Regions from separate parts of the Paenibacillus sp. 2KB_20 genome, predicted to be linked through region 2. Evidence: predicted binding sites of a transcription regulator. Region 2 holds the regulator's gene; the other holds the start of a gene.
The links. The regulator LexA, encoded in region 2, represses DNA repair genes until DNA is damaged. The targets are predictions, from matches to a motif close to CGAACATATGTTCG.
Positions count from the first base shown of each region.

Region 1 (6,084 bases), on a different contig from region 2:
TTCTGGCCGGACTTGACCAGAACCGCGTATCGTTATATTCCCGCAAGCTGCTCGATAAAACGTCTCTGTATCCCGAAGTCGTTCAGGCATTATCCGGCCTGCAGGATCGGCGTCTTCTTTTGGATGGCGAGGTTGTCTATTTTCATCCGGAGCTGGGTCGTCCCGTGTTTCAGAAGGTTCTTCAGCGGGAGCGTTCGCGTGCGATCAGCACGAACGCTCCTCTGTTTACTTATGTTCTCTTCGACATTCTGGTGGACGGCGACCAAGACTTGCGTAAGCTGCCCTATCTTGAACGTCACCACCGCCTGAAGGAGATCGTTTCCGACACACCGGGCCTGCTGACCGCGGATCTGTTTCTTGAAGGCGAGCATTTATGGAGTTGGGCCGAAGAACGGGGATGGGAGGGCATTGTGATGAAGCGCCTCTCCTCTCCTTATCGTGAAGGCAAGAAACATCGGGATTGGTACAAGAAAAAGATCGCCGTGAACATGACAGCCTCCGCCGTCGCCATGATTATCAGGGAAGGCCGTGTCGCCAGCCTCGTCATTGCCGATGACGACGGTAACTACATTGGCCGGGCTTCCCTGGGGCTTAATGAGCAGACGAAGAAGCGGCTGCTGCAATATGCCGAAAGCCATCGTGCTGATGCGATATGGAGTACGCTCCATACCGACCTGAAGAAAGAACAGCTGGCCTGGCTTAGCCAGCCGCTTTCCGTTCAGGTCACATTTCTTGAATGGAGTCAGGATGGCATGATGCGCCATCCCAAACTCGTATCGATTGAGGGGGTGTAAACCATATGGCTCGTACCGTCAAAGGGACCCTAATGATCGAGGGACAGGAGATTCAAATTACGAATCCCGACAAACCGCTATGGCCGGAAGTCGGCATTACTAAAGCGATGTATCTGCAAAAGCTTGCGGCCATCTCCCCGTTCCTGCTCCGGTACTGCCGGGGCAGACTGCTCACGACCATCCGGTATCCGCACGGGACCGAGGGCGAATCCTTCTATCAGAAAAATGCGCCGGAGCCGCTGCCGCCTTTTGTGCAGACCTATGTGCACGAAAATATTAACTACGTGCTGCTCAACGGACTGCCGGAGCTGCTCTGGCTGGGGAACCTAGCAGCGCTTGAGTTTCATCCTTCACTACACCTTGCAGGCAGCAATCTACCCTGCGAATGGATGATTGATCTGGATCCAACGCTGCCGGAGGAGCCGCGGATCATGGAGGCGACTGCGATTATAGGGGACGTGCTGAGCTCCTTGGGCCTGTCCTCCGTCCCGAAAACCTCAGGAGCAACCGGGGTGCAGATCATCGTGCCGATTCCGGAAGGCATTACGTTCGATGAACTTCGCACGGTCGGACAATTCGTGGGGCAGTATGTAACCGAGAAGTTCCCCAAGCTGTTCACCATCGAACGACTTAAGAAGAATCGCGGCGATAAAATCTACTTCGATTATCTTCAACACTACAGCGGAAGGACGCTCGCCGCTCCGTATACCCCACGGGCCCGACGGCTGGGGACCGTCTCCACGCCGCTCACTTGGGATGAGGTCCGTCAGGATGTTTCTCCCACGGATTTTCATCTGCTGAACATTGAAGAACGGCTAAGAGAGAAGGGCGACCTGCTTCAGACCTTGCCTCCGCAACCGATCGAGAACGTCATCCGACATCTGAAGCCCCAAGGTAAGGGAGCCTCAAAAAGGAAAGGATAGCTGTTCAATATCCGGCATTAGCTCCTCCCCGGAGACCGGCACTGCCGGTTGTGGCAGCTTCCTTGGCTGTGCAGGAGCAACCAAGTCCCCCACTGAAAGTAGATGCTCGCGAGCGCCTTGAACCTGCGTCCTGTTCTCTTGAGAAGTCCCGCTTACGATCGTCCCGGATTCGCTCACTACAGCAGCAGATGCCCCCGTGGTCAGTCCATTCAGCTCATATTCATTCAGCAGCCTGGCTGCCATCGATTTGAAGGAACGTACGTAGTGCTCTTCGGCATATGCGCCCTGTCCATATAACTCGCGGTAAGGCTGAACCACTTTGGGAAACTGGTGTTTAAGTGTTTCGATGTACCATTTCTTCACGTCGCGCGAGAGTCTCAGTAACGAGATCATGGCAAAGGAAACGCCCCTTACCTTCGCCTGCGACAGGAGATCCTTCAGTTCCGACTCCTTATCCGTCAAAAAGGGCAGCACAGGCGCCACAAACAAGCCCGTTCTTATGCCTGCAGCCGATAATCGGTGAATCGTATCGAGCCTGCCCTCCGGATGAGGCGATGCCGGCTCCAGCTTCCGGATGATGTCCCCATTCAGCGTGTTGAGACTTATGTTAACGGACACATTCTCCATTCGGGTCAATATGTCCATATCTCTGAGCACGAGCGGAGAGCGCGTTGTAATGCTTGTGGAGATGCGGTATTTAGCAAGCAGCTTCAAACACTCCCGCGTAATGCCCTCCTTGCTCTCGATCGGCTGGTACGGATCGGTTGCCGTACCGATCGTAACCTGTCCAATATATCTGCGCATCGCTTCAATATCATGATCAAACTTCCTCGCTGCACTCGATAACTGCTTCTCCAGCGCTTCGGCTGCATTCGACTTCATAAAGATATGATGCTGAAACTCATCTTCCGCCCCCATGCCGATAAAGGATTGGAACGCACGGGCATAACAAAAGCTGCAGCCATGCCCGCATCCGCGGTACGGATTGATGGACCAATCGAAGGGCATCCTCTCTTCCTTTACTCTGTTTAAAGTCTGTTTGGTAGTTATCCGTTCATATAACGTGCGAGCCACTCCGCTTCCTCCCCTCTGATCCTTTACTGCTGTATGTTGAACTATTTCATATCTTAACAAACATATGTTCTTATTATAAGTGGATTTTACTGGATTTACAAATAAACCTCCAGCAACCCCTTATACGAAAAGGTTGAACCCGGTCCAATTGCTATTTATAATTAATATATATCATGTGATATGTATCGACTGTTTCACATATAAATAATCTAAGGAGTTGCAGACAGCAATGGCACCAAAAACGAAGTTCACCAAACAAGATATCGTGCTAGCCGCATTTGACATTGCTCAGACGGATGGAATCGAGTCCATTACGATTCGAAAAGTAGCCGAACGTCTGGGCAGCTCCATCGCGCCAATCTATGTCAATTTCAACGATGCTGAGGAACTGGTTCAACAGGTCGTCGAAAAGGCCTTTCAGGTGGCCAGAGGATTGATTGAAGATCAGCAATCCGGTCAGCCGTTCCGGGATATCGGCATGGCAAGTCTGCGATTCGCGAAGGAATACCCTGTGCTCTACCGGGATTTGATCATGAAGAACAATCCCCATATGAAGAATACCCCGGAACAAATTCGTGAGGTTATCGGGTTAATGAAGTTGGACCCGGAGCTTGCGGGATTTTCTGATCAGGAACTGCAATCGATTTTTTTGAAAATGCAAACCTTTCAGACAGGTCTCTGTGTCATGCTAGCCAATGATTTGTTCACCGAGAGCGTGGATGACGACAGGATGATCCATATGATGGACGAAGCCGCTGAGGATTTCATTCGTGCCGCTCGTTTGCGGAAACAGCAAGAGACATGAATCTGCATAAGGTATCGATAAATTAGGATCCATGGGAGGTATATGGAGAATGGGAAGAGCCCTGGAGCAGTCGCTTCTGGATAAATGGTTGGCTCAGATCGCCAATAAAAGAAATGTGTTTAGCACGGTTTTGTGCGTCGAGGACCAGAAGCAATCACTCTCCCTTGTCAGCAGCGGCGGGGAGATGCAGACTGGGGACCGCTATTTCATTGCCAGCGTGACTAAATTGTATGTGACAGCCGTAATCTTGAAGTTACGAGCAGAGCAGCGGCTTCAACTCGATGATCCCATCAGCGAGTACCTTTCAAAAGAGATCATCGCGGGACTCCATATGATGGAGAACAGGGAGTACACCGAAGAAATTACCGTCAAACAGTTAATGTCCAATACGTCAGGCATCCCGGACTATTTTTCCGGAGACGTCTTCTCGGAGCTCATCGCCGGGCATGATCAGGCTTGGAGTCTGGACAAAACATTGAATGCAGCGAGACGGCGAAAGCCTAAATTCATACCGGGACAGCAGAAAAAAGCCCAATATTCCGACACCAACTATCGGCTGCTTGGGCTGATCATCGAGAATATCAAGGGTGACTCCATTCAGAGCGTATTCAAGGAATACATCTTCGACAAGCTGAATCTGACACAGACGTATTTCTATCATAACCCGGAGGATACGACTCCCGTTCCATTCTATTATAAGAAGAAGCGTTTGGACCTTCCGCAGTACATGGCGTCAATCGGAGCGGAAGGCGGCATCGTCTCAACGGCAAGGGAAACGATGATTTTCCTGCGGGCCTTTTTTAACGGGGAGTTGTTTCCGATAGGTGATTTGGAGGAACTCCAAAGGGAATGGAACTTTCTCTGGGCACCTGGTCCCTTTTTCTATGGCACCGGCATTTCAAGACAGCCGCTTTCTCCATTTGGCTTGAGACGAGGACTCATCGGTCACTGGGGTCAATCCGGCGCCTTTGCCTTCCATCACCCTGAATCAGGACTTTATTTCACCGGAACCGTTAACCAGGCTATCGGTCAATCTGCGGCTGTGCAGGCGATGGCAAGAATCATTCGTCAATATGGACGGAAAAAAAAGGAACTTCGCTTGCACGCAGATGTCCCTTAAACAAAAAAATGTTCCACCCGTGTTAACTCTCAACATGGGTGGAACATCGGAATATTGGTGCATTAATGAATGGCCTTCTTCTTAAAGCGGCCGCCCTTCACGTCATGGATATTCCCAATGGCAACAAAAGCCTGGGAATCCCAATCTTCTACGATGGATTTGAGCTTCGCTTCTTCCAGACGAGTAATGACAACAAAGATAACTTTCTTGCTGTCGCCGGAATAAGCGCCCTCTCCCTCCAGATAGGTTACACCGCGCCCAAGACGTTGGGTCAGCGCATCACCGATCTCCTTATGCTTATCACTGATAATCCAAACCGATTTGGATTGATCAATGCCTTCAATTGTAATATCAATCAGTTTAAACGCCAGGTAATAAGCAATCAGCGAGTACATGGCATGATCCCAACCGAAAATAAATCCTGCGCTGCCAAGAATAAATACGTTAATGAACATCACGATTTCACCGACAGAAAACGGCGTCTTTTTGTTGATCAGAATAGCCACGATTTCCGTTCCGTCCAAGGAGCCGCCGGACCGGATAACAAGACCAACCCCGATTCCGAGTAGAACGCCGCCGAACACGGCCGCAAGCAGCGGATCAATGGTGATCGGATCCACGGGATGTAGAAAATAAGTTCCAATGGACATGATCACGACGGCGAACAGCGTGGATAATGCAAAGGTTTTCCCGATTTGTTTATATCCCATAAATAAAAATGGAAGGTTGAACAAGGTCAGGAATACACCTAGCGGAACATTGGTGATATGGGAAACCATAATGGATACACCGGTAATGCCTCCGTCAATAATTCTGTTGGGTACCAGAAAGATCTCCAGCCCTACTGCCATCAATACCGCACCGAAAGTTAAGAACACCAGACGACGGAGAAGCTTCAAGGTGGTTGAGCCTGCCTTGGGATTCTCCGGCTTCTGCTGCTCCGCTTTCACTTGCGCAAGAATCTTCACATCACTTGACATAAATCTCCCCCGTTCAACTTATGAAAAATAAGCTAATTTATATTTATAAGTGAAACCCTTATAAATATTCTATCATATAATAAATGCTGGACATAGAACTTTCAGGTTTCTTCCTGAATTTCACTTGCCCTTTCAACACTCTTACATCTGATGTAAGATGTTACACACTTATAGTAAGGGTGACAGCATCCTGCATAATATTTCGGCTGATTTCTGCCATCTTCCGCGCTGACGAAACCTCTCCGCATCAATCTGCCTGCTCTGTTTGAGATCCTCCTTAAAATCCGCAACCAACTGTTCTATCGGCAGTTGATCAAACAGTACGGCTGTCAGCTCAAAATTACAGAAGAAACTCCGCATATCCATATTCGCCGTACCGACCGAACCG
Region 1 is NZ_JBFRHH010000001.1:971,094-977,177, forward strand. It holds gene AB4124_RS04565 (ATP-dependent DNA ligase) at 1-794, shown strand, start outside; gene ligD (non-homologous end-joining DNA ligase) at 800-1,717, shown strand; gene AB4124_RS04575 (SPL family radical SAM protein) at 1,700-2,791, opposite strand; gene AB4124_RS04580 (TetR/AcrR family transcriptional regulator) at 3,021-3,596, shown strand; gene AB4124_RS04585 (serine hydrolase domain-containing protein) at 3,646-4,716, shown strand; gene AB4124_RS04590 (YitT family protein) at 4,779-5,696, opposite strand; gene cls (cardiolipin synthase) at 5,865-6,084, opposite strand, start outside.
Region 1: AB4124_RS04575 (SPL family radical SAM protein) is a predicted target of LexA. The motif match lies at 2,849-2,862, and genes of this name have one in related genera.

Region 2 (6,084 bases):
CGGCAGCGCTTCAAGAAAATTTCAAGCTTAGTGATGACGATAAGAAGCGCATTTTGGACATCTATGATGAAGAAATTCGTGACTTGGCTGCAAGACGCGGCTACAAAATTTGGGATGTCATCACACTTTCCGAATCTACACCCAATATCGAGGACCTGCTGAAGAAATTCGAAGAGGTTCACACCCACGCGGAAGATGAAATCCGTGCGATTGTCGGCGGTAAAGGAATCTTCATTATTAAGGGCTCCGACGATGTCGGTTACTTTAATGTTGAGCTTGAGCCAGGCGATGTCATTTCCGTACCGGAAAATACACCTCACTTCTTCACATTGATGGAGAACAAGCAGATCATCGCTGTTCGTCTTTTCATTGAAGAGAACGGCTGGGTTGCTACACCGGTAGAAGATCCTCAATTCCAATAAGCCTGCGGGCAGATTGAATAGGAAAACGAAATAAGGCAGCGCATCGATCCGCCTTGCGGACCATGTGCTGCCTTATTTATTTTGCGATGTGTTACTCCGTTACTTTCAGTTCCTTCAACGGCATGGAATGCTGTCCTCTCGCCGTGACATGGGAAACGATACGATAGGTTCCAGCCTCATCGAAGGTTTTCTCCATTTTGTAAACCCCGTCCTGATCATGCTTAACCGGGACCTTTGCCTGAACGCCTCCGCCTTCCAGCGTCACTTCAAATTCCACATTGTTCGCATCTTCGACCGGACTGCCTGCTTGCGTCACCTTCGCTTCGATCAGCACCTTCTCACCAGCCTTAATACTCTCCGGCGTCAGAGACAGCTCGACTATGATGGGTTCCGCCATCACATCTTCTCCGGATTCCGCTTTGCTGTCATTACATGCGGCAAGCGCAACCGCCATCAGCACCATGGCTGCAAGTAAGGCTATCTTTTTTCGGGTCATTCTCTACACCTCTTTTACAGAATAGGGCTATGTATGGTTCATTCACGTAATGGTCATTACCAAACCTCGTTAAGTTACCTAAACCATTATATCGCATTATTCTTTTACTTCTATCTCATGCAGCTTACAATTGTGTGACGTTTATCATTGCCAAATGCACGGCTCAAGTCCATTTGTGTAACCAACAAAAAAACAGCCCATAACCGCAGAATCTGCTGTTAGGGCTGTTCCTATGTACGATTGCGGACCCATTATTCGGGTGTGAGTTCTTCATTGCGTAGTTTACAAGGATGCGACGATGGCATGCAGCTCCGATAAATGTTTGATCTCAAACTTCGGTTGAATGGACGGATCGTGAGGTCGGTTTACCCGATTGATCCAAACCGTATGCAGTCCTGCCGCATTCCCGCCTTTAATGTCTGTGGTCAGCTTATCTCCCACCATTACGGCCTGATCCGCCTCAACACCCAACAAATCCAGAGCATGCTGGAAGATGGAAACATCCGGCTTCCCTTTGCCAAAATCACCGGAGATGATGATATGATCAAAATAAGGAACCAGTTCTGGAACACCGTCCAGCTTCTCCTGCTGCAGATCCGGACTTCCGTTCGTGAGAAGCAGCAGCTTTACATTTCCCTGTAATTCCTTCAGAACTTCAAACGTTTCTTCATATACATAGGGTCTAGTTCTGCGTCCAGCAGCGAATTGTGCAGCCAACGTTTCGGCCAATGTTTCACTATCAACGCCTAGGCGCTGAAGTCCGCGTCGCCATGATTCCTTGCGGTATACGGGTGCCAGCTCCTGCAGCTTTCTGAATTCAGGCTGCGATCCAGCCGTGAAGTTAGCCCACAAGCCTTCGAAAGGGTTAATTCCGATCATTTTGGTAAAAGCAAAGGTATCATATGATTCATATAATGCTCTCGCTTCTTCCCGTACTGCGGCCAACAGTGCTTTGGCATCAATGCCGGTCTCGTTCGCTCCGGCCTGGCATGTCACTTCAAACGCTTCTTCCACACTACGTTCATCCCACAATAACGTGTCGTCCAAATCAAACAAAACCGCAGCTATCGGCATGTCTCTCCCACTCCTCATATACACTGTGATCTATTCTATTTGTTAATTATGCTCTACTGGAATTTGATGAGTTTTTGCGAACTCTTCTAATCTTTCGCCCATCGCTTTCGTATCATAAAGATTCATCATACGCGAGAATACCCAGTTGCCTGCTTTCCCCTTACCCTGGATCACGACGGAACCCGAAGCCAATTTGATCTTCTCGATATCCGATACAGCCAGTCGACGTTCCCGATTGAACTTCATGGTGGATACGGAAGCACGCTCAATCTTCAAATAAGGCTTGCGTAAGAAAATCATAAGCGCTAACAGAATGTACAAGCTGACACCTACCCAGTTCAGTACATCGTTGCTTCCACCTGCAGCCTCGGACGTCGCCGTTCCAAGAAGTGCATACACACCAGCCAATGCAACAAGCACTAACGGAAGTACATATTTACGTCCCTTAAATACATCATGCTTATCAGTAACTGCAGAGCCTTGGTACGAGGTCAGCCCCTGCTTCTTACGCTGCTTGTTGAGCTGTGACATATTTTTGTTGACTTTTCTTTCCCATGATCGTGACATATGGTTCCCCCTGGATTAAATTTCAATATATTACCAATCCATATAAACTTGGGGTAACCGTATTCGATTCCCCCGAATAATCGGCACCCCAAGTATTATAATTCTATCCTACTATCTGGTCATGAATCACTGGTTGTAGATCCATGTTCCAGTTGATCGACTAATGCTTTAATCGCGGGCCGCCTTTTTGTTCATTTTCATCAACCCATTCGATCGATTCCAGCTGTTGTCTAAAGTTACCACGAATATTGTTAAGGTATATTTCCCGAAGCTCTGCCCGTTCCTTGAGCTCTTCCGCGGTCAATCCCTCACTTTTCTGTTTTCTTGCTAGCACATTGATGCGTTCAACCAAAGTATCGATGTCCATGACTTCTCCTCCAATTCCAATATCATGTATAACTTAAACATGTGAAAAAGAGCTTGTCAAGGCAACTTGCACCCTTGCAAACTCTGATTAAGAACAAATATGAACATATGATGCCTATAAATGGGTCCTCTATGTTAAGAAATCAATAGATATCTATTCTAAACACGCGATACTGCGTGAAATCACTTCGTCAGGCAAACCTACAAATATGAAGCGAGAAATAGGGACATATATAAGGAAAGAGTTTCTCGTAGTGTCATCCCATTACCAGACCGGTAAAGACAACACCTCTCCTGCCTGTATATCCGGACCCTTCAATCCATTCATTCTTCGGATGCTATCCAGGTATACTCGCGTATCCATATCTGTCGGTTTATGAAGGGAAGCAATCCGCCACAAACTATCGCCATATTGAACAATAACCTGCTTCTCCCCCGTGGGTTTATCCATCCCCCCGGCAAAAACGGAATATGCCCCTGTCCAACAGGATGCTACGATTAACAGAACGAATAAAAGCTTTATAAAAGGAATGGATGCCATTCTCGACTTCAATTGATCGATCCAAGTCTCCGAGGACTTCGTTTGCACTGGAACGTTCTCATAAATGCTACGGTATGTACTGTATTTCAACATGGAATCATCATCTCCCAAACAAGTGTTCTCTTATGGATTTATATTAACACGAACACTTGTTTGATTCAATACCAAAAAGAACATTTGTTCTATTTTTATTTAGAACTTATGTTTGTACGAACGGAAGTTCTATGTTATAATTTTCCCAAACGTTACTAAATGGGGTTGATACGGCATGTCGAAAATATCCAGCCGCCAGCTGGCGATCTTAGAGTTTATCCGCAACGAAGTTCGTAGCAAGGGTTACCCGCCTTCTGTCCGGGAAATCGGCGAGGCTGTCGGACTAGCTTCCAGTTCAACGGTCCATGGACATCTTGACCGCTTGGAGAAGAAAGGCCTCATTCGCCGTGACCCTACGAAACCAAGAGCAATCGAACTGCTTGGCCAAGAAGAGTCCGAAAGCGCAAGCCTGTTTACTCACACCATTGCCAGAGTGCCTGTTGTCGGAAAAGTCACTGCAGGTGTTCCTATTACAGCCATGGAGAACATTGAGGATTACTTCCCACTCCCACAGCATTATGTAGGCGACGATAAGGTGTTCATGTTGTCGGTTATTGGTGACAGTATGATCGAAGCCGGCATTCACAGCGGCGACTATGTCATTGTTCGCCAGCAGCAAACAGCAGACAATGGCGACATTGTCGTAGCGATGACAGAGGAAGACGAAGCAACTGTGAAGACCTTCTATAAGGAGAAGGATCATGTACGATTGCAACCGGAGAATCCTACCTACGAGCCACTGCGCCTGAACCATGTTACGATTCTCGGTAAAGTAATCGGACTCTTCCGGGATGTCCACTAATTTCATATATTTATCTATGAAGAATAGGTTACCTCCCTTAATTGGATGGTAACCTCTTTGCTTTTTCTATATAGATCACGAAGCTGTATCATAGCTAGTTTGCCTGCTCCATAATGCCTTGTTTAAGATCTAGTCGATACATCCGTTTGGGTTTATAATCCGGCGAACCTTCCCCACCCGGCCCCTCCGTGGATTGCAGAACAAGCTTATTGTCTTTTACCATGGGAGTAGTACCTGGTCTATAATATGAAAAGTAGGATACCAAGGATTTATCCTGAAATCGGAGCTGGACGGCTTTACCCGTTTCATGCCCCACTGCGAACGCATAGATTTGTATACCATGACAGTCCCTATATTGCGGTGCGAGTATAAATACATCGGCAGCTTGAAACGGCAGGCGAATCATATCAACCGGAGCAGATGTTGGTTGAATAAAAGTAAGATCCCCCAGCGTAGTTACTTCATTTGTAACTTGGTTAGTACTATACTGTACGCTGTAGTTTCCGGTAAACGATATATCCGTTTCGATACCGAAGCAGCTCGGTGCTCCCAATGTCGTTATTTTTTCCTGTCCAACTGCAATAACCCTTAACCTTCCTTCATCCGTTACGCCTTGTGCCCGGATTGTCTCTTCCGTACCAGGAGGTAAAGTCCCTGCTCTCTGTTGTTCCTCTCTGCCAAAAGGTAATTGAAAGGCAATTAAAATAATCAGAAGCATTAACCCTCCAGCAAATCCAACTTGTAAGTGCTTTCGACGTTTAGGCTTGCTGTCGGTGAAAATCACGGACCTATGCACGTTTTTTTTCATTTCAGATGTGAACTTTTCATCTGAAAAGGGAGCTTTTTTAGCCCGGGAATACCAGTCTGGTTTATCCTCATTCATCGCCATTCTCCTTCAACAGGTTCTGTACTTTTTTCCTTGCCCGATACAGTCTTGATTTTACGGTACCCGCCGCTAGGTTAAGGAACTCCGCAATCTGATTTATTGACATCTCATAGTAAATATCCAGGATCAACACCTCCCTGAACTTCCTGGGTAAGGTCATAATCATGGCCCATATTTCATTGGTATACTGCCCATCCAAATACTCTGCTTCCGCCGAGCGGCTTGAGGCATCTATGAGCAGCTTGTCCTTAAGGGTCACTTTCCGAAAGAAAAAAGTCTGTTTATATCGATACGCGGTATGTCTTGTAATTGTAAGCAGCCACGTTTTTAGCGTCGCCCGACCGCGAAAGGTATGTATGCCAAAATAAGCTTTAATAAACACCTCTTGAGCAATATCGTCAGCCAGTGCTTGCTGTTTGGTCAGAAAATAAGCGTAATTCCAGATATCATTTCCGTATAAGTTCATGATTTTATCCAGTGTCTGTGTGTCCATCACCGTCATCTGCTTCAAGTATTCCAGCTCCAACCGATTCACCTCGTCTAATTAGAGTCATGGAAGTGAGTAAAAGTTCCCTTTTTTCGAAAAATAAAAAAAGAATCTTCCCTTTTATGGAGGGCGATTCTGTATTGGCTGCATTCCTGAACGGTTCTCCAAATTCACAAACCAAATCTATTGCCATTGCTACTAAACTAACGGAGACTCATCCCAGGCCTGTTTAAATTGAGAACCAAATCTTCGAATGGATTCTATGTCGGCGGTTAACTGAAAATCCTGTTCCGATCCGTAAAAATGCAACTGATAGATTCCTTCTTGTTCCTTTGGCTCCCAGCTCAGCT
Region 2 is NZ_JBFRHH010000008.1:106,057-112,140, reverse strand. It holds gene AB4124_RS22715 (acireductone dioxygenase) at 1-422, shown strand, start outside; gene AB4124_RS22710 (FixH family protein) at 514-918, opposite strand; gene AB4124_RS22705 (HAD family hydrolase) at 1,201-1,992, opposite strand; gene AB4124_RS22700 (hypothetical protein) at 2,035-2,559, opposite strand; gene AB4124_RS22695 (DUF896 domain-containing protein) at 2,720-2,926, opposite strand; gene AB4124_RS22690 (LysM peptidoglycan-binding domain-containing protein) at 3,191-3,559, opposite strand; gene lexA (transcriptional repressor LexA) at 3,735-4,361, shown strand; gene AB4124_RS22680 (hypothetical protein) at 4,456-5,244, opposite strand; gene AB4124_RS22675 (RNA polymerase sigma factor) at 5,237-5,782, opposite strand; gene AB4124_RS22670 (hypothetical protein) at 5,933-6,084, opposite strand, start outside.